Regions from separate parts of the Paenibacillus sp. FSL R10-2796 genome, predicted to be linked through region 2. Evidence: a T-box and tRNA genes for the amino acid it is inferred to sense, from the RefSeq annotation. Region 2 holds a T-box; the other regions hold tRNA genes.
What was found. The T-box of region 2 lies ahead of metG (methionine--tRNA ligase). A T-box ahead of a tRNA ligase gene usually reads a tRNA of that ligase, here a tRNA-Met.

Region 1: it encodes a tRNA-Met, which carries the amino acid that the T-box ahead of metG (methionine--tRNA ligase) is inferred to sense. The anticodon was not compared.
Region 3: it encodes a tRNA-Met, which carries the amino acid that the T-box ahead of metG (methionine--tRNA ligase) is inferred to sense. The anticodon was not compared.

The regions. Positions count from the first base shown of each region.
Region 1 is NZ_CP150178.1:1,051,229-1,058,953, forward strand. It holds rRNA gene NST58_RS04655 (23S ribosomal RNA) at 1-2,005, shown strand, start outside; rRNA gene rrf (5S ribosomal RNA) at 2,079-2,195, shown strand; tRNA gene NST58_RS04665 (tRNA-Ile) at 2,253-2,329, shown strand; tRNA gene NST58_RS04670 (tRNA-Asn) at 2,333-2,408, shown strand; tRNA gene NST58_RS04675 (tRNA-Ser) at 2,414-2,506, shown strand; tRNA gene NST58_RS04680 (tRNA-Glu) at 2,523-2,594, shown strand; tRNA gene NST58_RS04685 (tRNA-Val) at 2,601-2,676, shown strand; tRNA gene NST58_RS04690 (tRNA-Met) at 2,692-2,768, shown strand; tRNA gene NST58_RS04695 (tRNA-Met) at 2,840-2,916, shown strand; tRNA gene NST58_RS04700 (tRNA-Asp) at 2,942-3,019, shown strand; tRNA gene NST58_RS04705 (tRNA-Gln) at 3,036-3,110, shown strand; tRNA gene NST58_RS04710 (tRNA-Lys) at 3,118-3,193, shown strand; tRNA gene NST58_RS04715 (tRNA-Leu) at 3,209-3,293, shown strand; tRNA gene NST58_RS04720 (tRNA-Gly) at 3,301-3,375, shown strand; tRNA gene NST58_RS04725 (tRNA-Arg) at 3,386-3,462, shown strand; tRNA gene NST58_RS04730 (tRNA-Pro) at 3,495-3,568, shown strand; tRNA gene NST58_RS04735 (tRNA-Gly) at 3,581-3,651, shown strand; gene NST58_RS04740 (YdeI/OmpD-associated family protein) at 3,753-4,217, shown strand; gene NST58_RS04745 (GreA/GreB family elongation factor) at 4,287-4,742, opposite strand; gene NST58_RS04750 (sporulation protein Cse60) at 5,139-5,333, shown strand; gene katA (catalase KatA) at 5,485-6,942, opposite strand; gene glgP (alpha-glucan family phosphorylase) at 7,205-7,725, opposite strand, start outside.
Region 2 is NZ_CP150178.1:5,089,059-5,096,783, forward strand. It holds gene NST58_RS23125 (metal ABC transporter ATP-binding protein) at 1-446, opposite strand, end outside; gene NST58_RS23130 (zinc ABC transporter substrate-binding protein) at 481-1,479, opposite strand; gene metG (methionine--tRNA ligase) at 1,683-3,695, opposite strand; T-box leader at 3,743-4,003, opposite strand; gene yidD (membrane protein insertion efficiency factor YidD) at 4,044-4,307, opposite strand; gene NST58_RS23145 (transcriptional repressor) at 4,310-4,771, opposite strand; gene NST58_RS23150 (copper amine oxidase N-terminal domain-containing protein) at 4,991-7,225, opposite strand; gene NST58_RS23155 (sensor histidine kinase) at 7,572-7,725, shown strand, end outside.
Region 3 is NZ_CP150178.1:6,342,893-6,350,617, reverse strand. It holds gene NST58_RS28310 (nucleotidyltransferase-like protein) at 1-150, shown strand, start outside; rRNA gene NST58_RS28305 (16S ribosomal RNA) at 576-2,133, shown strand; rRNA gene NST58_RS28300 (23S ribosomal RNA) at 2,396-5,322, shown strand; tRNA gene NST58_RS28295 (tRNA-Asn) at 5,383-5,458, shown strand; tRNA gene NST58_RS28290 (tRNA-Ser) at 5,462-5,554, shown strand; tRNA gene NST58_RS28285 (tRNA-Glu) at 5,573-5,647, shown strand; tRNA gene NST58_RS28280 (tRNA-Val) at 5,703-5,778, shown strand; tRNA gene NST58_RS28275 (tRNA-Met) at 5,796-5,872, shown strand; tRNA gene NST58_RS28270 (tRNA-Asp) at 5,898-5,975, shown strand; tRNA gene NST58_RS28265 (tRNA-Phe) at 5,986-6,061, shown strand; tRNA gene NST58_RS28260 (tRNA-Thr) at 6,090-6,165, shown strand; tRNA gene NST58_RS28255 (tRNA-Tyr) at 6,171-6,256, shown strand; tRNA gene NST58_RS28250 (tRNA-Trp) at 6,263-6,336, shown strand; tRNA gene NST58_RS28245 (tRNA-His) at 6,360-6,435, shown strand; tRNA gene NST58_RS28240 (tRNA-His) at 6,479-6,554, shown strand; tRNA gene NST58_RS28235 (tRNA-Gln) at 6,574-6,648, shown strand; tRNA gene NST58_RS28230 (tRNA-Gly) at 6,655-6,729, shown strand; tRNA gene NST58_RS28225 (tRNA-Cys) at 6,740-6,813, shown strand; tRNA gene NST58_RS28220 (tRNA-Leu) at 6,828-6,906, shown strand; gene NST58_RS28215 (AraC family transcriptional regulator) at 7,042-7,725, opposite strand, start outside.

The DNA.
Region 1 (7,725 bases), 3.2 Mb from region 2:
TTGGGTGCGGGGTCCGCAAGGATTACCAAGCTCAGTCAAACTCCGAATGCCATATACTTATTGCCGGGAGTCAGACAGTGAGTGCTAAGATCCATTGTCAAAAGGGAAACAGCCCAGACCATCAGCTAAGGTCCCCAAGTGTGTGTTAAGTGGGAAAGGATGTGGAGTTGCACAGACAACCAGGATGTTGGCTTAGAAGCAGCCACCATTGAAAGAGTGCGTAATAGCTCACTGGTCGAGTGACTCTGCGCCGAAAATGTAACGGGGCTAAACACACCACCGAAGCTATGGCTAGATACTATGTATCTGGGGTAGGGGAGCGTTGTGTAGGGGTTGAAGGTGTACTGAAAAGAGCGCTGGACACTACACAAGTGAGAATGCCGGTATGAGTAACGAAAAGATCAGTGAGAATCTGATCCGCCGAAAGCCCAAGGTTTCCTGAGGAAGGCTCGTCCGCTCAGGGTAAGTCGGGACCTAAGGCGAGGCCGAAAGGCGTAGTCGAAGGACAACAGTTTGAAATTACTGTACCACCGTAATCCGCTATGAGCGATGGGGTGACGCAGGAGGGTAGTGACGCGGACTGATGGATGTCCGTCTAAGCAGTGAGGCTGATGTGTAGGCAAATCCGCACATCATTAAGGCTGGGCTGTGATGGGGAGCGAAAATTATAGTAGCGAAGGTCATGATCTCACACTGCCAAGAAAAGCCTCTAGCCAGGAGAAGGTGCCCGTACCGCAAACCGACACAGGTAGGCGAGAAGAGAATTCTAAGGCGCGCGGAAGAACTCTCGTTAAGGAACTCGGCAAAATGACCCCGTAACTTCGGGAGAAGGGGTGCCCCGGTAGTGTGAATAGCACGAGGGGGCCGCAGTGAAAAGGCCCAAGCGACTGTTTAGCAAAAACACAGGTCTGTGCGAAGCCGCAAGGCGAAGTATACGGGCTGACGCCTGCCCGGTGCTGGAAGGTTAAGGGGAGTGGTTAGGGGTAACCCAAGCTATGAACCGAAGCCCCAGTAAACGGCGGCCGTAACTATAACGGTCCTAAGGTAGCGAAATTCCTTGTCAGGTAAATTCTGACCCGCACGAATGGCGTAACGACTTGGGCGCTGTCTCAACGAGAGATCCGGTGAAATTTTAATACCTGTGAAGATGCAGGTTACCCGCGACAAGACGGAAAGACCCCATGGAGCTTTACTGCAGCTTGATATTGAATTTGGGTACGATCTGTACAGGATAGGTGGGAGCCGTAGAAATCGGAGCGCAAGCTTCGGTCGAGGCGCCGTTGGGATACCACCCTGATCGTATCTAGGTTCTAACCTAGTACCCTTACCGGGTACGGGGACCGTGTCAGGCGGGCAGTTTGACTGGGGCGGTCGCCTCCTAAAGAGTAACGGAGGCGTTCCAAGGTTCCCTCAGAATGGTTGGAAATCATTCGCAGAGTGCAAAGGCATAAGGGAGCTTGACTGCGAGACCTACAAGTCGAGCAGGGACGAAAGTCGGACTTAGTGATCCGGTGGTACCGCATGGAAGGGCCATCGCTCAACGGATAAAAGCTACCCTGGGGATAACAGGCTTATCTCCCCCAAGAGTCCACATCGACGGGGAGGTTTGGCACCTCGATGTCGGCTCATCGCATCCTGGGGCTGAAGTAGGTCCCAAGGGTTGGGCTGTTCGCCCATTAAAGCGGTACGCGAGCTGGGTTCAGAACGTCGTGAGACAGTTCGGTCCCTATCTGTCGTGGGCGCAGGAAATTTGAGAGGAGCTGTCCTTAGTACGAGAGGACCGGGATGGACGTACCGCTGGTGCACCAGTTGTTCCGCCAGGAGCATGGCTGGGTAGCTACGTACGGACGGGATAAGCGCTGAAAGCATCTAAGCGTGAAGCCCCCTCAAGATGAGATTTCCCAATTAGTAAGACCCCTTGAAGACGACGAGGTAGATAGGTTGGAGGTGGAAGTGCAGCAATGCATGGAGCTGACCAATACTAATCGGTCGAGGGCTTATCCTATACTTAGAATGCAAATTCGTTTCGGATTCAGTTTTCAGGCATCAAGCCTGAGCATTTACGCTGTAAATGCCCGTTTGGTGGCGATAGCGGAGGGGTTCCACACGTACCCATCCCGAACACGACCGTTAAGCCCTCCAGCGCCGATGGTACTTGGACCGAAGGGTCCTGGGAGAGTAGGACGCCGCCAAGCGGACAACCACATTACCCGTGGTATTTTTTTTGCCCTTAATATTAATATGTCTTAGAAGGGCCTTTAGCTCAGCTGGTTAGAGCGCACCCCTGATAAGGGTGAGGTCGGTGGTTCGAGTCCACTAAGGCCCACCATATTCCCTGATAGCTCAGTTGGTAGAGCACTCGACTGTTAATCGAGTTGTCACAGGTTCGAGTCCTGTTCGGGGAGCCATTTATGGAGAGGTGTCCGAGTTTGGCCGAAGGAGCACGATTGGAAATCGTGTAGGCGCCACAAGCGTCTCGAGGGTTCGAATCCCTCTCTCTCCGCCATAAAAATTATTAGCATGGCCCGTTGGTCAAGGGGTTAAGACACCTCCCTTTCACGGAGGTAACATGGGTTCGAATCCCATACGGGTCATATCATGGAGGCTTAGCTCAGCTGGGAGAGCATCTGCCTTACAAGCAGAGGGTCGGGGGTTCGATCCCCTCAGCCTCCACCATATTATTTTCACTGACGCGGGGTGGAGCAGCCCGGTAGCTCGTCGGGCTCATAACCCGAAGGTCGCAGGTTCAAGTCCTGCCCCCGCAACCAATTTACTCTTATACATTATGTTTAGGGATAAGCTGGTATGGTGAAAATGAATAGTATATACTAATTAATGACGCGGGGTGGAGCAGCCCGGTAGCTCGTCGGGCTCATAACCCGAAGGCCGCAGGTTCAAATCCTGCCCCCGCAACCAATTTACACTTATGCATTATGTCTATGGAACCGTGGTGTAGTTGGCCTAACATGCCTGCCTGTCACGCAGGAGATCGCGGGTTCGAATCCCGTCGGTTCCGCCATTTAGTTAATTATTATTGGGGATTAGCCAAGCGGTAAGGCAACGGACTTTGACTCCGTCATGCATAGGTTCAAATCCTATATCCCCAGCCATTTATGAGAGCCATTAGCTCAGTTGGTAGAGCACCTGACTTTTAATCAGGGTGTCGAAGGTTCGAGTCCTTCATGGCTCACCATTTTCTTTAAAGTGTGCGCGTGTGGCGGAATTGGCAGACGCACCAGACTTAGGATCTGGCGTTTCACGACGTGGGGGTTCGAGTCCCTTCACGCGCACCATGTTTTTGCGGACGTGGCTCAGCGGTAGAGCATCGCCTTGCCAAGGCGAGGGTCGCGGGTTCGATTCCCGTCGTCCGCTCCATATAGATTTTGCGCCCTTAGCTCAGCTGGATAGAGCGTTTGACTACGAATCAAAAGGCCGGGAGTTCGAATCTCTCAGGGCGCGCCATTTTTATTACTAAGCAGTTATAGTATTGTTAACGGGATGTAGCTCAGCTTGGTAGAGCACCTGGTTTGGGACCAGGGGGTCGCATGTTCAAATCGTGTCATCCCGATTTTATACCTTTGCGGGTGTAGTTCAATGGTAGAACTTCAGCCTTCCAAGCTGATAGCGTGGGTTCGATTCCCATCACCCGCTTATAAAGAGAGACACCTGCCGGTATTAGGCGGGTGTTTTTTTGTATAGTTAAGCACGTATGGATACAATAGGAACTAGAGATTTTATTTGAGGAGGGGCCAATGTTTGAATTTGAAGCAAGGTTAGTCAGACCAGATACGAATGGGAGTTGGACATATCTTACGGTTCCTTTTGACGCTGAACAAATATATGAAACTAAATCAAGGATACAAGTTAAAGGAAGCCTGAATGACATTCCCTATAGAGGAACACTCATGCCGCATGGTAATGGGAAACATTTTATGGTCGTGAAAAAAGAACTGCGAGACTTAGCCCATGCTCAACCTGGAGATATAGTTCGGGTGACAATGGAACAAGATCATCAATTGCGAGAGATAGAAGCTCCAGAAGATTTTCTGGACGCACTAAGCAGCAATGAGCAGGCAGAGGTATATTATAACAGCTTGGCTTATTCCTATCGGAAGGAATATGTGAGCTGGATCGAAGGGGCGAAAAGACCGGAAACCAGAGCAGCAAGGATCCAGAAGTCAGTTAATAAGCTGGAAGAAGGTTTGAGGCTTAAATAATAGAACAGCGTCCTCCTCCTTAATATCTGGAAAGGGACGCTGCTGTAGTGGGTATATAAGGGATCGTCCTTATATAAGAACGCCTACTTCACCATTATTCACGAACTTAATGCTTTCGATCTTCACCTCTAGTTGACCTGAAGGAATCGCTAGCTGACAAGTACTGCCGAGCTCAGCCAGCAGCAGCTGCATGCCTATAGGTGACAACATAGAAATCTTGTTATCGTTAGGTTCTGCTTGGTTAGGAAATACGATGGTATAGATATCTGTAGTATTATCGTCCAAGTAACGAAGCTGCAGCTGACTTCCGATAAAGACCTGTGAATTTAAATCTTCACCATTGAACTCAGTTAGTAATTGTTCCAGCTCGGAGCAATAACGGGATAACAGCGTTTCAGCGTTGCTTCTATCCTTGCTCCGTACCGGAAAGTACTGATTTAGAAATGCGATTTTTTCCTCATCAAAATAGATAAGCTGCTGAAGCAGCTGTGTCCGTGAGCCTTCATAGATAAGACTATGGTTCATAGTAGATTTCACCCCCTCTAAGTAGCACATTCCTTGTAAACCTGTTATGGTGTGTTGCCATCTTAAAATCCCTCCTATACAAATAGAGGTCCCCCAATGGAGACCTTCTGATCAGTATACCAGCTTCTATTTGTAAATCCAATCCATTTTAAAAGGGGAATTAAAACCTTCTAAATATTGTAATGAAAACCTTTGACTATTACATACTTGGGTGCTATGATAGGCTGATGCATAGGCATTTCGTAGAAAACTGCGAAATGCCTATACTGTATTTTGAAGATATTTTTACATTAATTGTTACCTGGGGAGTGATACGCCATGTACATTTCGTTGAGTTCACATATAGATTCCAGAACTATAAAATAACTACTTAATTTATTAAAGGAGGAGATCAGGATGATTCAAGTTAAAGAGTTTGTAGATGCTGACAATTCTTATGCAGAGAATAAAGCTAATGAGTTCCTGGCAGGACTACGGGAGGAACAGATTGTGAATATCTGTTACGGTTCGGTAGTTAAATCATCACGTGATGGGGCAGAGCACCAAAGAACCACTATACTGGTCGTGTATAAGACAAATGAAAGGCAATAACTGGAACACGTTTTTTTCATGTCTATCCATTGTCTCCACGCTGGGCGTTGTGATTGTCATCATTTATTATGTTTTCAGCTAATTAGCAAAAAGAGGACCTTTCCCATCTACGGGCAAAGGTCCTCTTTAGTTTATAAGTGCATTTACAATCTTACATTCCGTCTGGTACAGATAAACCCAAACCGGATGCGATACGCTGTCCCAAGTCTGGATCAGCTTTAAAGAAATGCTCAATCTGGAGACGTTTGATATCGTTACTTTCAACAGGAGTCATAGCGCCAACGATATTTTGAACTAGACGGGTACGTTCTTCTTCAGACATTAGACGGTACAAGTCACCTGGTTGTGTATAGTGATCGTCACTATTGTAGGAGACACTATCCGCATAACCAGAGACTTCGAACGGCGATGTTTTATGCTGCGGTGATTCTTTAGGTCCTCCTAAGCTGTTAGGCTCGTAATAGGCACCGGAACCGCCATTGTTGCCCAAGGCCATACCACCATCACGTTGATAGTTCTTCACTTCTACTTTTGGACGGTTGATAGGTAAACTGTTATGGTTGGGACCAACCCGGTGACGGTGTGCATCACCATAAGCGAACAGACGGCCTTGTAGCAATTTATCCGGCGAAGCTTCAATACCAGGAACGAAAGAGCCGGGGGAGAATGTAACTTGTTCTACTTCAGCGAAGTAGTTCTCCGGATTGCGATCCAATACCATACGGCCAACCTCGATTAACGGATAATCTTTTTGCGACCAGACCTTTGTTACATCAAATGGATCAAAACGGTAAGTCTTCGCATCCTCGATTGGCATAATTTGCACGTAGAGCTTCCAAGCAGGGAAATCTCCTTTATCAATAGCATTAAACAAGTCCTCTGTATGATAATCCGGGTTTTCCCCAGCGATTTTGGCAGCAAGGTCTGCATCTAGATTCTTAATGCCTTGTTCTGTTTTGAAATGGTATTTCACCCAGACTGCATTGCCCTCGGCATTTACCCACTTGAAGGTATGGCTACCGAACCCATGCATATGTCTCAGCGTAGCTGGAATTCCGCGATCCGACATCAAAATCGTTACCTGATGCAGAGATTCAGGCGATAAAGACCAGAAGTCCCATACAGCATTCGGGTTCTTCAGATGTGTCTGTGGATCACGTTTCTGTGTATGAATAAAGTCCGGGAATTTAATCGCATCACGAACGAAGAATACAGGCGTATTGTTACCTACGAGATCATAGTTTCCTTCTTCAGTATAGAACTTCACGGCAAATCCACGAGGGTCGCGTACGGTATCAGCAGAACCTAATTCACCAGCTACAGTAGAAAAACGAATGAACAACGGTGTACGTTTGCCTACTTCAGACAAAAAGTTAGCTTTTGTGTATTGGGTTAGATCCTTTGTAACTTCAAAATACCCGTGAGCGCCAGCACCTTTAGCATGAACGACACGTTCAGGAACACGTTCTCTGTTAAAGTGGGCTAATTTCTCAAGCAAATGGACATCTTGCAGTAAAGTGGGACCGCGGTCACCGGCTGTCATTGAATTCTGATTGTCGCCTACTGGAGCACCCCAGCTGGTTGTAAGATTATTATTATTGGAGCTCATTAATAGAATCACCTCATGAGATTTGATTTTAGATTTAGTATAAGTTCTATATTAATGTTTTTTAGAGAAATTGCAACACTTTTTAAATAATTGACTCATTACAATATGTGGTAATCGTCAATACATCGTTGGCACATTCAGATATATATGATAGACAAAGTGATTAATTACTTAGCAGAATTAAAAAAGAAACAGCGCATCCCTACCATCACTGAAGGGGTGCGCTGCATTTTTTGATATAGAAGATATTCGGTTCTTGTACTTAGGCTTTAATGTACATTCTGTTGTAATATTCATCTAACATTCTTTTGGTGGCAAACTCCGTACGGGTGGTTTCGATACTCTTTTTCATCATTTGTACCCACTGTTCACGATTCTCGTAAAAGGTTGGGAGCACACGTTTCAATAAGGTGTTGTACAGTGCATCACTATCATGCTTATCCAGCACCTCAAAGTCTGTAGTTTCGAAGCCGTCTCCAATCTGCCAGCCATTCTCGCCATCGATACAGGCTTCCGGCCACCAGCCATCCAGAATAGAACAGTTCAATACACCGTTCATAGCTGCTTTCATCCCGGAGGTGCCGCTGGCTTCCAATGGTCTGCGTGGATTGTTGAGCCAAATATCAGCACCGCGCGTCAGCTGGGCGCCAATCGTCATATCGTAATTCTCGAGGAACACAACACTCTTTGGATACTTTTTCATCATCGCTACTAGGTTACTGACGATTTTTTTACCGTTATCATCGAGTGGGTGCGCTTTGCCGGAGAATACAATTTGTATCT
Region 2 (7,725 bases):
GACAACTGGCCTACTCTTTTCTCCGCGATATCTTGTATCCGCATGACTTCAAGTGCATCCTCACATTGACGATGCTGAGCCTTAGATACTCTGCGGATCAGATTCTTGTTATTATATAGACCTGACAGAACTACTTCACGCACCGTTGCTGGAAACAATGGGTTGAAGGCATTCTTTTGCGGAACATACCCGATACGTTCCCAGTCTTTAAACTTGCGGACAGACGTTCCGAATAATTTAATTTCACCACTGCTCGCTGGAAGCAAGCCGACGATCATTTTCATCAATGTTGTTTTACCAGCACCATTAGAACCAATGATACCAAGGAAATCTCGTTCTCTTACACTATAGTTAAGATTCGATATCACCTTCTGTTCCCCATATGAAAAAGAAAGATCCTGTATATCGATGATATGCTGATGGCAGTCCAAGGATACCGATTGCATGCTTAAGTACCGCCTTTCCCTTATACTTTCCTTATTATTGTAAGGCCATAATCAGATTTTGCAAATTTTTCTCCATCAGAGTGAAGTAATTATCGCCGTTCTTCTCTTGCTCCGCAGTAAGTCCCTCTACCGGATTAAGCACCATAGTGGAAACGCCCGCTTCGGCGGCCAGAGTCTTAGCCAGTTTATCGGAGACAAGCTCTTCAAAAAAGATATACTTAATCCCTTCATCTTTTACCATTTTCGCAAGCTTCACTAAATCCTGTCCGCGCGGCTCAGCGTCTGGCGAAAGTCCCATAATCGCATGTTGATCCAATCCATAATCACGGGCAAGGTAAGAAAAAGCCTGATGTGATACTACGATCTTATGGTTGGGCAGCTTAGCAAGCTCCTCTTTGAATTTACTGTCTAACGCCTGCAAACGTTCCGCAAGCTTATTGTAACGCTCTTCATAACCTTCTTTATGCTCAGGATCCACGGACTGAAGGCTTTCTTTAATATTCTGAGCCATGACAATGGCTGATTTTGGACTTACCCAAGTATGCGGGTCTGTATGCAGGCTGTCTCCTGAGGCATTACTGTTATGATCCGTGTCCTCATTTTGATGAGACTCTTCCTCACTTGCCCCATGATCATGCCCGTCATCTTCATCGGTCATGATATAATCAATACCTTGGCTTACTTCAACCGCCTTAACTTTACTGCTGCTATCAAGGCCTTTTAAAAAGTTAGGAACCCAGCCTTCTAAGCCTGCACCGTTATATAGAAATAGCTGTGCCTTAGAAGTGTTGATAATATCTTGACTGCGCGGTGTCCAATCATGTGGCTCCACACCCACTGGAAGCAGGTTAATAGCATTGATATCTTCCCCGCCAATCTCCTTAGCAAACTCGTAAATAGGATAAAAGGTTGTAACTACATTTACTTTCCCTTCAACTATACTTCCACTGCTCTTAGGTCCGCATGCACTTAGTGTAAATACAAGTACCAGTGCAAGGACGAGCAAACTTATACGTGATTTCATTGCCGCCATTATATTGATCTACCCCTCAAATCGTAAATTTTACTATTAGTAGTATAATAGTAATCGTTACGATAAGTCAACAAAGAAACCTCACTCAGAAGAAAGACGGTATCGTCCTTTATAAAAAAGAAATGCTCCCACAACCAACCCGGCTGAAGGAGCATTCCCTTGTTCAAGCAACCTCATTAAAAAATTTCTACAACAGTATTGTCTTATTTCACTACTGCTCCGTTTGGCATACTGTCCGGCACGGTAGCGATCGTTAGCTGGTCATCTTTAGAAGCCGCCAAAATCATCCCTTGGGACAACTCCCCACGCAGCTTCACCGGTTTAAGGTTTACGATACAAATCACTTTACGTCCCACCAGCTCTTCCGGTGTATAGAATTTCGCGATACCAGAAACCACTTGGCGTTGTTCATAACCCAGATCCAGTTGCAGCTTCAGCAGCTTGTCAGCTTTTTTCACTGGCTCTGCAGCAATAACCTGAGCTACCCGCAGCTCTGCTTTAGCGAAATCGTCAATGCCGATTTCCTCTTTATGCTCTTCCACTGGCTCGGAGTCCGCAGCAGAAGGAGCAGCCGCTTCCGCCACTTCAGCCGCAGCTTTACCAGCGCCCATAGCCTCGGCAATATAAGCTACCTCTTGCTCCACATCTAGACGTGGGAAGATTGGATTGCCTTTCACCAGCTTTGTTCCTGCCGGAATCAGGCCAAAGGTCTTACCGCTATCCCAAGTCGTTAACTCACCAGGCTCAATACCCAGCTGTTCCCAGATCTTTGCTGGTGTTTGTGTCAAGAACGGCTGCAGCAGGATTGAAGCGGTACGCAGACCTTCCACCAGATGTCTCATCACAGAAGCCAGCTCGGCGGTTCTATTTTCATCTTTGGCAAGCACCCAAGGTTGTGTCTCATCGATATATTTGTTGGTGCGGCTAATGAATATTCCGATAGCTGTCAACGCCACGGAGAACTCCATTTTTTCCATAGCTTCTTCTACTTTGGCATAAGTATTCTCAGCCGCAGCTTGAAGCTCACCATCAAATGCTGTTACATTTCCTTCATATGCCGGAATCTCGCCTGCAAAATACTTTTCAACCATAGCCCCTGTACGGTTCAACAGGTTACCAAGGTCGTTGGCAAGGTCATAGTTAACCCGGTCTACAAAGCTTTCCGGTGTGAACGTGCCATCCGAACCAAACGGTACTTCGCGCAGCAGGTAATAACGTAATGCATCCAAGCCATAACGATCAATCAGTGTCACAGGATCAACTACGTTACCTTTAGATTTCGACATTTTTCCATCTTTCATGAGCAACCAGCCATGGGCAAATACCTTTTTCGGAAGGGGTTCCCCAAGCGCCATCAGAATGATCGGCCAGTAAATGGTATGGAAACGAACGATTTCTTTACCAACGATGTGTACATCCGCAGGCCAGAACTTGTCATACAAGGTGCGATCCTCGGAACCATAACCCAGAGCAGTAATATAGTTAGTCAAAGCATCAATCCACACGTACACGACATGCTTCTCGTCGCCCTTAACTTTTACGCCCCAATCAAAGGTTGTACGGGAAACTGCAAGGTCTTCCAGTCCGGGTTTGATGAAATTGTTAATCATTTCGTTCTTACGGGATTCCGGCAAAATAAACTCTGGATTCTCCTCGTAAAATTGCAGCAAACGATCCGCATATTTACTCATCCGGAAGAAATAACTTGCTTCCTTCACCAGCTCAACCGGGTGGCCGCTATCTGGGCTTTTTGCACCAGTAATCACACCGTTGTCATCACGCACTATATCAACTAATTGCGTTTCTGTGTAAAAGGTTTCATCTGGGATACTATACCAGCCTTCATATTCACCTTTATAGATGTCTCCTTGCTGCAGCAACCGATCAAAAATATCCTGTACCACTTTTTTATGACGCTCTTCCGTAGTACGGATGAAGTCATCGTTCGAAATGTCCAGCTTACGCCATAGCTCCTTAATACCAACAACAATGTCGTCTACGAACTGCTGAGGGGTCTTTCCTGCTTCCTCTGCCTTCCGCTCGATCTTTTGTCCATGTTCGTCTGTACCGGTTAGATAACGCACTTCGTAGCCGCGCAGACGTTTGTAACGGGCCATTGCGTCTCCTGCCACGGTTGAATAAGCATGTCCGATATGTAGCTTGTCACTTGGATAATAAATTGGTGTCGTTAGGTAAAACGTTTTTTTCTCACTCATTCAGTAATCATCCTTTCTTATTAAAAAACAAAAAACTCCCGCCCCCATAATGGGGCGAGAGTATAACTCACGCGATACCACCCAAATTTCCTGTCTCTTCACAGAGCGCAGGCTTCGCCAGTTCCCTCGCGGGAACTGTCCATTAACGCTGGATCACGCTGTTATCTTACGTGAACCACAATTGCAGTTCCCGCTCGAACACAGTTCCTCCCGGACCATATTCAATCTAACGCTCCATACCGGATTTCAGCATATTCCGGCTCTCTGTAATGGACGTAACGATTTACTTATCCGTTCTTCGGAATTCATACTATTACTTGTGAATATACCCAATGGTAAGGCCCCATGTCAAGTCGCAGGGGCAGAATCCTTCTCAGCAGATTCATCTTGAAGAGGCGGCACAGGATCAAGTCCTCCAGGATGAAAGGGATGACATCTGGCAATCCGCTTAGCTGCAAGCCATGAGCCTTTCAATGGACCATGGACTTCAATGGCTTCCAGGGCATAGGCAGAGCAGGTTGGATAGAAGCGGCAGGTTGCAGGTTTAATAGGGGAAATGTACCTGCGATACACCCGAATAGGCGCCTGAATCGTTCTGCGTAGGGTCACCATTTCTAAAGTCCCTTTTGTTTATCTGATGCTGCAACTAATTCTTCTTCCCGGTTCTCTTCACATTCTTTGCAATAACCGAACACCTCAAATTTATGCTTGACTACCCGGAATTGATCGGGTGTATCCGTTAAATTCATCGGGCAGAAATTAATCGGGTAGGTCTTTTGGCATTGAAGGCAGATCATATGATGGTGATGATCCTGATGATTGCAGCTTCCCTTGAACTTCACTCCGTCTTCAAAGACAATCTGTTCAAGCACACCAAGCTCTTCCATTACACGAAGATTGCGGTACACCGTATCAAAGCTAAGTCCGCTATACTTACGGCCCATATGCTCATATACATCCTTCGCTGACAAATATCCCTTATTCTCGCCGAATAACTGGGCAAGCGTTTTGCGTTGGTCGGTGATTCGCAGTCCTTGCCCCGACATGACTTCTAATATTTGTTCTGTCGACAGCATACGCTCATCTCCCATAAGATCAGTTCATTTATATTTCACTCTCTTAATAATGCCCCAAAATAAATGCCCCGTCAATGAAGCACCATGAAGCGCCCCTACGCAACCTCTGAATTATTATATTTAAACAAAAGCCCGGCTGCGTATTCCTTTACGGAATATTCAGCCGGGCCTTTATTGTAGATAATTCCCCAATAGAGCTTATAGGGATATTCCTATTTGTTATTTCTTTGCTGGAAGTGGAGTGATGAGGAAATTGACCGGCAAGTTACTGCCTGAAGCTGCTGTGAACAAAATCTCCACAGAACCTCCATACTCACCACTACGATAAACCACACTGTTCATGTCAGCGTTCGAGAGACTTCCCACGCTTGGCATATGCACGATTTGGTTATTAACCATAACCGGCCCCATATAGTTACCGCCACGTGGATTAAACGTAATCAATGAGTTTGGTGCAACATTTTCGAATCTGATCTTGTATAATACCCCGAAATTACCGGCATTGGATGCTTCCGTACCTGCCATGGGGTCTACGCCAGCCAGGTTCTTATCACTGGAATTATCGCCTAGCAGAAGTTTTGCAGGAGTTTTTCCTACCTCATCGGTAACCGTGATAATACGAGTAGAATCTTCGTAAGTTCCCCGATTATGCACTCCGTCTCGATCCAGAACTGGAAGTGTTGGAAGTGTAGTCAGTGGATCTTTATTCGCATCAATCAACATGACATTATAATCGATTGGATAATCACTAAATAAGTCCGCTTGAAGTGAAACAATTTCACTTGGTTTCATAGCAATTTGGTTTAGATCGGTCAGAATTGAGACACTTTCCCCTGGTTGCAGAACAATCGTTTTATAATGCTCATTTGTAAGCATAGATTTCCAATAACGTTCTACAGACATTTTACCAGTACCTTCAGGATATGTGCTTGGGCCTGCAAAGCCCACATATTCGGTTGTAAGCGTCGTTGGGTACAAATTGTTATTCGTAGCAATCACATACACTTTAGCTTTAATATTCAGGTTATTCTTGTGGTGAATCAAGAAGCGGGTTTTACCCAAAGAAGTCTCACGGTAAGTAACACCTTCTGTATACACCGTTTCTGGGCTGTTGCTGCGAATTAGTTTATAAGGCTCGGAAGAAAGATTATAAGCTACTTGCTGCCAAGTAGGGACCATCGATCCATCGATGCTAAACACACTGCCCGGAGATGCAAATAATCTGTTGAAATCTTCTTTACTGTACAAGATTTCATCCGAAATATTAACGGTTTTCTCAAACGTGCTGATCGCGCCATGTGAATCTTTTACTTGGACAGCAATTGTCGCTGGACCCGGAGTAAAGAAAGCCTCGGCCTTGTTCGTCCAAGTTACGGTAATTTCATCACCATCAGGATCGCTACTTAGATCGGTATAAGTAATCATTTCACCCATCTTGTATGAATCCTTGTCTGTAGTGAAATTAGCAACTGGAGGTGTATTAGGTTTAAGCACTGTGATGGTCATGGTGTAAGGATCACTCCACTGTTGATTCGCATCCATTACGGAATAAGTTACTACATAATATCCTGGTTGATCATAGATATCCTGCTTGTTACCTCCCCAGCTTTCATCCACAATAGCTACACCATTTGGTGACGAGCTGGAGGTTACGAAGGTCACTGGTTCACCGGCGTAAATTTCAGTTGGCACTGTGAAGGAAGCTTTAGGTTTGTTGTTTAATGTAAGGATTACTCGTTTTTGCACATTATCAACGGTATATGGAATGCCCAGTGCTCCAGTTATGGATGTCAATGGAACCATGAAAGTCCCCTTGTATTGGTAAGCTGGACCTTTCATCGTCTTCTTCTCACCATTAACTGTATAGACCTTGCTGTCGGTCTTAAAGCGCATAACGTCGCTTCCCTTGGTAACAATGGTTTCTTTCGTTTTATAATCATAAACGTATTTCACGCCTACACGTTCTACCATAGCCCGGATCGAAACGTAGGATACGCCGTTTTTCACTGCCATAGGCTGATTAGCTAAATATTCCTGGCCGTTCTGATACATTTTGTTGCTGTTCATCATAAGAATAAGCTGACTGTTAGCCACAGCACGAGCACCATCTGTTGTTGTAGGTTCTGTAGTAACTCCAGGAGTTGCAGTCGGAAGCGGTGTTGCAGTAGGTGCAATTGTTGCTGTAGGTTCAACAGTAGCCGTAGGATCAACTGTCTCTGCAGGAATTGGAGTTGGTGTTGGTGTCGGTGACACTACTCCTCCTGGCGTCTCCGTCGGCAATGGCGGCAATGGATCGGTAGATTCTGGCATTACCTCCGGCGCAGCTGAAACGACTGTCCCAACTACAGTAGTATTACTTGGGGTATTATTGACAGCTTCAGCAAAAGCCGGCACTGCCGCGGCGGCCTGAGATACGGCCAAAACAGCAACTAACGTTAACTTTTTCAAATCCATGATATAACTCCTCTGCTCCTATTTGTAAATATAAGTAGGTCTCTGTCTTTTTCATACTCCTCTTATATTCCCCGCAAAATGCTGCCACCCACGGTAGGGCGGCAAAAAGCTTTTGCCACGATCGTCATAACAAACATAGTATTAGACGCATACCACCATAAAAAGTTTCATTATTAAGTAAAGAAAGATTAACGCTGTATTAAATAATGTTGGACAACCACGCTGTTTCCCCTGAAAAAAATGAGATTTTTTCTATAAATATGTTTATTTTTCGTCTGACTATATTCGCTTTCATTTGCTTTTGTTACAATGTATGGAAGAATATCTTTTACATGCGAGGGATAACATGTCCAAAAAAATCTCCATCCTCGTTCAATTAATCATGGGCTTCTCTCTAATCATCTTCACCATCGTAGGATTCACCATTTTTTTGTCCTACCGCTCTTCCTCTCAAGCTGTTCTAAACCGCTCCAACCAATATATCCTGGAATCCGTCAAGC
Region 3 (7,725 bases), 1.3 Mb from region 2:
GAATTACTGCAGCATTCAGGTCTGAGTCAATTAGAGTCTGAACTACCCCTTGTTTTACGAAAGCTGGTTTCTCGTTCGCTAATCCGAGAGATTACATCTTGGGCTGATGTTCACGAGGGAGAAGGGCATGCGATCCGCTATACATTATAGAGATGAATTAGATACAGCAGAAGATGTTTAATTATAGAGAGATGAGCAAGGATAGGGAGAGGCTGAGCACTCTCTTTTTGTTTGTTTACTAATATGAAACGCTCATATTTATTCAGAAAAATTAATGGTTGACTCTTTCCTTGTTCATGTGTTAAATTATAACTCGTCCCTCTGACACAGAGATGTGCTTTCGAAAACATTCGAAAGACAACCGAAAAAAGAAATTAAAAAAATGGTTGACTAAAACGAGGACGCTGTGATATATTATAAAGGTCGCTGCTGAACAACACATCGACGAAATAAACAGCTTGATCTTTGAAAACTGAACAACGAGTGAGTAGGAAATCACGCAAGTGAAATCCAAAATTAGAGAATTAATTTTCTCGTCAGATGTTTCAAAATGAGCATATCGCTCTTTTCAATACTAATTGGAGAGTTTGATCCTGGCTCAGGACGAACGCTGGCGGCGTGCCTAATACATGCAAGTCGAGCGGAGTTACTTTGAAAGCTTGCTTTCAAAGTAACTTAGCGGCGGACGGGTGAGTAACACGTAGGCAACCTGCCCTTCAGACTGGGATAACTACCGGAAACGGTAGCTAATACCGGATAATTTCTTTTTTCTCCTGAGAGAAGAATGAAAGACGGAGCAATCTGTCACTGAGGGATGGGCCTGCGGCGCATTAGCTAGTTGGTGGGGTAACGGCCCACCAAGGCGACGATGCGTAGCCGACCTGAGAGGGTGAACGGCCACACTGGGACTGAGACACGGCCCAGACTCCTACGGGAGGCAGCAGTAGGGAATCTTCCGCAATGGGCGAAAGCCTGACGGAGCAACGCCGCGTGAGTGATGAAGGTTTTCGGATCGTAAAGCTCTGTTGCCAGGGAAGAACGTCCGGTAGAGTAACTGTTACCGGAGTGACGGTACCTGAGAAGAAAGCCCCGGCTAACTACGTGCCAGCAGCCGCGGTAATACGTAGGGGGCAAGCGTTGTCCGGAATTATTGGGCGTAAAGCGCGCGCAGGCGGCTATTTAAGTCTGGTGTTTAAACCTTGGGCTCAACCTGAGGTCGCACTGGAAACTGGGTGGCTTGAGTACAGAAGAGGAAAGTGGAATTCCACGTGTAGCGGTGAAATGCGTAGATATGTGGAGGAACACCAGTGGCGAAGGCGACTTTCTGGGCTGTAACTGACGCTGAGGCGCGAAAGCGTGGGGAGCAAACAGGATTAGATACCCTGGTAGTCCACGCCGTAAACGATGAGTGCTAGGTGTTAGGGGTTTCGATACCCTTGGTGCCGAAGTTAACACAGTAAGCACTCCGCCTGGGGAGTACGGTCGCAAGACTGAAACTCAAAGGAATTGACGGGGACCCGCACAAGCAGTGGAGTATGTGGTTTAATTCGAAGCAACGCGAAGAACCTTACCAGGTCTTGACATCCCTCTGAATCCACTAGAGATAGTGGCGGCCTTCGGGACAGAGGAGACAGGTGGTGCATGGTTGTCGTCAGCTCGTGTCGTGAGATGTTGGGTTAAGTCCCGCAACGAGCGCAACCCTTAACTTTAGTTGCCAGCAGGTTAAGCTGGGCACTCTAGAGTGACTGCCGGTGACAAACCGGAGGAAGGTGGGGATGACGTCAAATCATCATGCCCCTTATGACCTGGGCTACACACGTACTACAATGGCCGGTACAACGGGAAGCGAAGCCGCGAGGTGGAGCCAATCCCATCAAAGCCGGTCTCAGTTCGGATTGCAGGCTGCAACTCGCCTGCATGAAGTCGGAATTGCTAGTAATCGCGGATCAGCATGCCGCGGTGAATACGTTCCCGGGTCTTGTACACACCGCCCGTCACACCACGAGAGTTTACAACACCCGAAGTCGGTGGGGTAACCCGCAAGGGAGCCAGCCGCCGAAGGTGGGGTAGATGATTGGGGTGAAGTCGTAACAAGGTAGCCGTATCGGAAGGTGCGGCTGGATCACCTCCTTTCTATGGAGAATCGTTCTCTGCAATGAGAACATTCAAATCGGAAGCTCAGCTTCCAAAACTCAGGTTTAGGCCTGTTACTCACTCGTTGCTCAGTTTTGAGAGTTTAAGCTCTCAAGTAAGACTTGATCCTTGAAAACTGGATACCGAAACGAATTTGCGTTTTAGAACATCTTTTAGCAACTTGTGTAAACAAGTAAATGTTATTAGTGAGATGATTCCAAAGAGAATGTCATCGTATGATATTTTCCTGCGGAAAAATCAAGGTTAAGCTAATAAGAGCACACGGAGGATGCCTAGGCGCCAGGAGCCGACGAAGGACGTGGCGAACAACGAAACTGCCTCGGGGAGCTGTAAGCAAGCTTTGATCCGGGGGTGTCCGAATGGGGAAACCCAGCTGTGGTAATTCGCAGTTACTCATACCTGAATACATAGGGTGTGTAGAGGCAGACCAGGGGAACTGAAACATCTAAGTACCCTGAGGAAGAGAAAACAATAGTGATTCCGTCAGTAGCGGCGAGCGAACGCGGAACAGCCTAAACCTAAGAGCTTGCTCTTAGGGGTTGTGGGACGTCTCACATGGAGTTACAAAGGAATATGGTAGGCGAAGAGGTCTGGAAAGGCCCGCGATAGAGGTAAAAGCCCTGTAACCTAAACTGTGTTCTCTCCGAGACGGATCCCGAGTAGTGCGGGGCACGTGAAACCCCGTATGAATCCAGCAGGACCATCTGCTAAGGCTAAATACTACCTGGCGACCGATAGTGAAACAGTACCGTGAGGGAAAGGTGAAAAGCACCCCGGAAGGGGAGTGAAATAGAACCTGAAACCGTGTGCTTACAAAAAGTCAGAGCCCTATTAATGGGTGATGGCGTGCCTTTTGTAGAATGAACCGGCGAGTTACGTTTAACATGCAAGGTTAAGCCGAGAAGGTGGAGCCGCAGCGAAAGCGAGTCTGAATAGGGCGAATTAGTATGTGGACGTAGACCCGAAACCGTGTGATCTACCCCTGTCCAGGGTGAAGGTGCGGTAACACGCACTGGAGGCCCGAACCCACGTACGTTGAAAAGTGCGGGGATGAGGTGGGGGTAGCGGAGAAATTCCAATCGAACTCGGAGATAGCTGGTTCTCCCCGAAATAGCTTTAGGGCTAGCCTCGGTATAAGAGTAGTGGAGGTAGAGCACTGATTGGGTGCGGGGTCCGCAAGGATTACCAAGCTCAGTCAAACTCCGAATGCCATATACTTATTGCCGGGAGTCAGACAGTGAGTGCTAAGATCCATTGTCAAAAGGGAAACAGCCCAGACCATCAGCTAAGGTCCCCAAGTGTGTGTTAAGTGGGAAAGGATGTGGAGTTGCACAGACAACCAGGATGTTGGCTTAGAAGCAGCCACCATTGAAAGAGTGCGTAATAGCTCACTGGTCGAGTGACTCTGCGCCGAAAATGTAACGGGGCTAAACACACCACCGAAGCTATGGCTAGATACGTATGTATCTGGGGTAGGGGAGCGTTGTGTAGGGGTTGAAGGTGTACTGAAAAGAGCGCTGGACACTACACAAGTGAGAATGCCGGTATGAGTAACGAAAAGATCAGTGAGAATCTGATCCGCCGAAAGCCCAAGGTTTCCTGAGGAAGGCTCGTCCGCTCAGGGTAAGTCGGGACCTAAGGCGAGGCCGAAAGGCGTAGTCGAAGGACAACAGTTTGAAATTACTGTACCACCGTAATCCGCTATGAGCGATGGGGTGACGCAGGAGGGTAGTGACGCGGACTGATGGATGTCCGTCTAAGCAGTGAGGCTGATGTGTAGGCAAATCCGCACATCATTAAGGCTGGGCTGTGATGGGGAGCGAAAATTGTAGTAGCGAAGGTCATGATCTCACACTGCCAAGAAAAGCCTCTAGCCAGGAGAAGGTGCCCGTACCGCAAACCGACACAGGTAGGCGAGAAGAGAATTCTAAGGCGCGCGGAAGAACTCTCGTTAAGGAACTCGGCAAAATGACCCCGTAACTTCGGGAGAAGGGGTGCCCCGGTAGTGTGAATAGCACGAGGGGGCCGCAGTGAAAAGGCCCAAGCGACTGTTTAGCAAAAACACAGGTCTGTGCGAAGCCGCAAGGCGAAGTATACGGGCTGACGCCTGCCCGGTGCTGGAAGGTTAAGGGGAGTGGTTAGGGGTAACCCGAAGCTATGAACCGAAGCCCCAGTAAACGGCGGCCGTAACTATAACGGTCCTAAGGTAGCGAAATTCCTTGTCAGGTAAATTCTGACCCGCACGAATGGCGTAACGACTTGGGCGCTGTCTCAACGAGAGATCCGGTGAAATTTTAATACCTGTGAAGATGCAGGTTACCCGCGACAAGACGGAAAGACCCCATGGAGCTTTACTGCAGCTTGATATTGAATTTGGGTACGATCTGTACAGGATAGGTGGGAGCCGTAGAAATCGGAGCGCAAGCTTCGGTGGAGGCGCCGTTGGGATACCACCCTGATCGTATCTAGGTTCTAACCTAGTACCCTTACCGGGTACGGGGACCGTGTCAGGCGGGCAGTTTGACTGGGGCGGTCGCCTCCTAAAGAGTAACGGAGGCGTTCCAAGGTTCCCTCAGAATGGTTGGAAATCATTCGCAGAGTGCAAAGGCATAAGGGAGCTTGACTGCGAGACCTACAAGTCGAGCAGGGACGAAAGTCGGACTTAGTGATCCGGTGGTACCGCATGGAAGGGCCATCGCTCAACGGATAAAAGCTACCCTGGGGATAACAGGCTTATCTCCCCCAAGAGTCCACATCGACGGGGAGGTTTGGCACCTCGATGTCGGCTCATCGCATCCTGGGGCTGAAGTAGGTCCCAAGGGTTGGGCTGTTCGCCCATTAAAGCGGTACGCGAGCTGGGTTCAGAACGTCGTGAGACAGTTCGGTCCCTATCTGTCGTGGGCGCAGGAAATTTGAGAGGAGCTGTCCTTAGTACGAGAGGACCGGGATGGACGTACCGCTGGTGCACCAGTTGTTCCGCCAGGAGCATGGCTGGGTAGCTACGTACGGACGGGATAAGCGCTGAAAGCATCTAAGCGTGAAGCCCCCCTCAAGATGAGATTTCCCAATTAGTAAGACCCCTTGAAGACGACGAGGTAGATAGGTTGGAGGTGGAAGTGCAGCAATGCATGGAGCTGACCAATACTAATCGGTCGAGGGCTTATCCTATACGTAGAATGCAAATTTGTTTCGGATTCAGTTTTCAGGCATCAAGCCTGGTATGAATATTCCCTGATAGCTCAGTTGGTAGAGCACTCGACTGTTAATCGAGTTGTCACAGGTTCGAGTCCTGTTCGGGGAGCCATATGGAGAGGTGTCCGAGTTTGGCCGAAGGAGCACGATTGGAAATCGTGTAGGCGCCACAAGCGTCTCGAGGGTTCGAATCCCTCTCTCTCCGCCACAAATTTTTAATTAGTATGGCCCGTTGGTCAAGGGGTTAAGACACCTCCCTTTCACGGAGGTAACATGGGTTCGAATCCCATACGGGTCACCAAATTTTCACTTGATTTATCCTAGTGGACTTTGGTACAATAACAATTGTTGTTTATGGAGGCTTAGCTCAGCTGGGAGAGCATCTGCCTTACAAGCAGAGGGTCGGGGGTTCGATCCCCTCAGCCTCCACCATAACATTTTCTTACTGACGCGGGGTGGAGCAGCCCGGTAGCTCGTCGGGCTCATAACCCGAAGGCCGCAGGTTCAAATCCTGCCCCCGCAACCAATTAACTTAAGCAATTATATCTTTTGGAACCGTGGTGTAGTTGGCCTAACATGCCTGCCTGTCACGCAGGAGATCGCGGGTTCGAATCCCGTCGGTTCCGCCATTTTCATCATGGCTCGGTAGCTCAGTCGGTAGAGCAGAGGACTGAAAATCCTCGTGTCGGCGGTTCGATTCCGTCCCGAGCCACCATTTATCATCACAAAAGAATGAGTGCCATGCCGGTGTAGCTCAATTGGTAGAGCAACTGACTTGTAATCAGTAGGTTGGGGGTTCAAGTCCTCTCGCCGGCACCATCCTTGGAGGATTAGCGAAGTGGCCAAACGCATCAGACTGTAAATCTGCTCACGTGAGTGTTCGGTGGTTCGAATCCATCATCCTCCACCAGTTTTTAGGGGCATAGTTTAAAGGTAGAACAACGGTCTCCAAAACCGTTGGTGTGGGTTCAATTCCTGCTGCCCCTGCCAAGTTCTTTCTAAAGTTTAATATGGCGGCCGTGGCGAAGGGGTTAACGCACCGGATTGTGGTTCCGGCATTCGTGGGTTCGAGACCCATCGGCCGCCCCATTTACTTTAAAATGAATAATGGCAACAATATCAACTTAATATGGCGACTGTGGCGAAGGGGTTAACGCACCGGATTGTGGTTCCGGCATTCGTGGGTTCGAGACCCATCAGTCGCCCCATTTTACTTTAAAATGTTATTGGGGATTAGCCAAGCGGTAAGGCAACGGACTTTGACTCCGTCACTCATAGGTTCGAATCCTATATCCCCAGCCATTTTATGCGGACGTGGCTCAGCGGTAGAGCATCGCCTTGCCAAGGCGAGGGTCGCGGGTTCGATTCCCGTCGTCCGCTCCAAAATTTACATGGCGCCATAGCCAAGTGGTAAGGCAAAGCTCTGCAAAAGCTTTATCCCCAGTTCAAATCTGGGTGGCGCCTCCATTTAGTTCATATGTGCCGGCGTGGCGGAATGGCAGACGCGCTCGACTCAAAATCGAGTGGGAAACCGTGGAGGTTCGAGTCCTCTCGCCGGTATCTTAAAAAGGTTTGTAAGATTGCTTATAAAAGCATTCTTACAAACCTTTTTTCTTTATGTTCTTGGGTTTACAGCATTAAGCCGTTGAAATAGAGAAACTCTCTATTCAACGGCTTTTTTAATCTGATTAGTGATTAACCTGATTGATTATTAATGCGGAATGCTCGCGGAGTAAGACCTATTTCTCGTTTGAACATATTGCAGAATTGGGCATCGTTCACAAAACCTGCAGCAGCGGATACTTCAGAGATTTGCATCTGAGTATGACGTAATAGAGATTTTGCATAATCCAGGCGTTTTAACAGCAAATACCGCAGGGGTGAAGACCCGAAACGTTCTTTAAATAGATGGCGAAAACGATCGTAACTATATCCGGACATTTCTGATAGTGTTTCGACGGACAATTTATGGCGATAATGCTCATTCATATAATTAAGGACATATTGTACTCGATCTTCTGTTGGGGATTGATATCCAGAGGCACTAAGAAGCCTCATAAGATGGACGGTAATCTCGCTCATTTGTAGGTTTAGAAGCTCAGAGAATCCGTCTTGCTTGCGTGTAAACTCTGCTTTCATTCGCAGCAGGATTTGAAGAACGGTCTGATCTTTATCATCTTCATATACGCCGAGCAGATTACTCATATTAGGGTGTTCCGAGTGGAAGCCTACAAATAATACATTTGCATCCTCACGGTGGTGCTCGTCATGTTTATGATTGGGTGGCACAAGCGCGAAAGAAGAGGAGCGAAAATGGTAACTTCGTGGGCCAACATTGGTTGTCCCTACCCCCTGTAAATAATAGACTAGTTCGTAGCA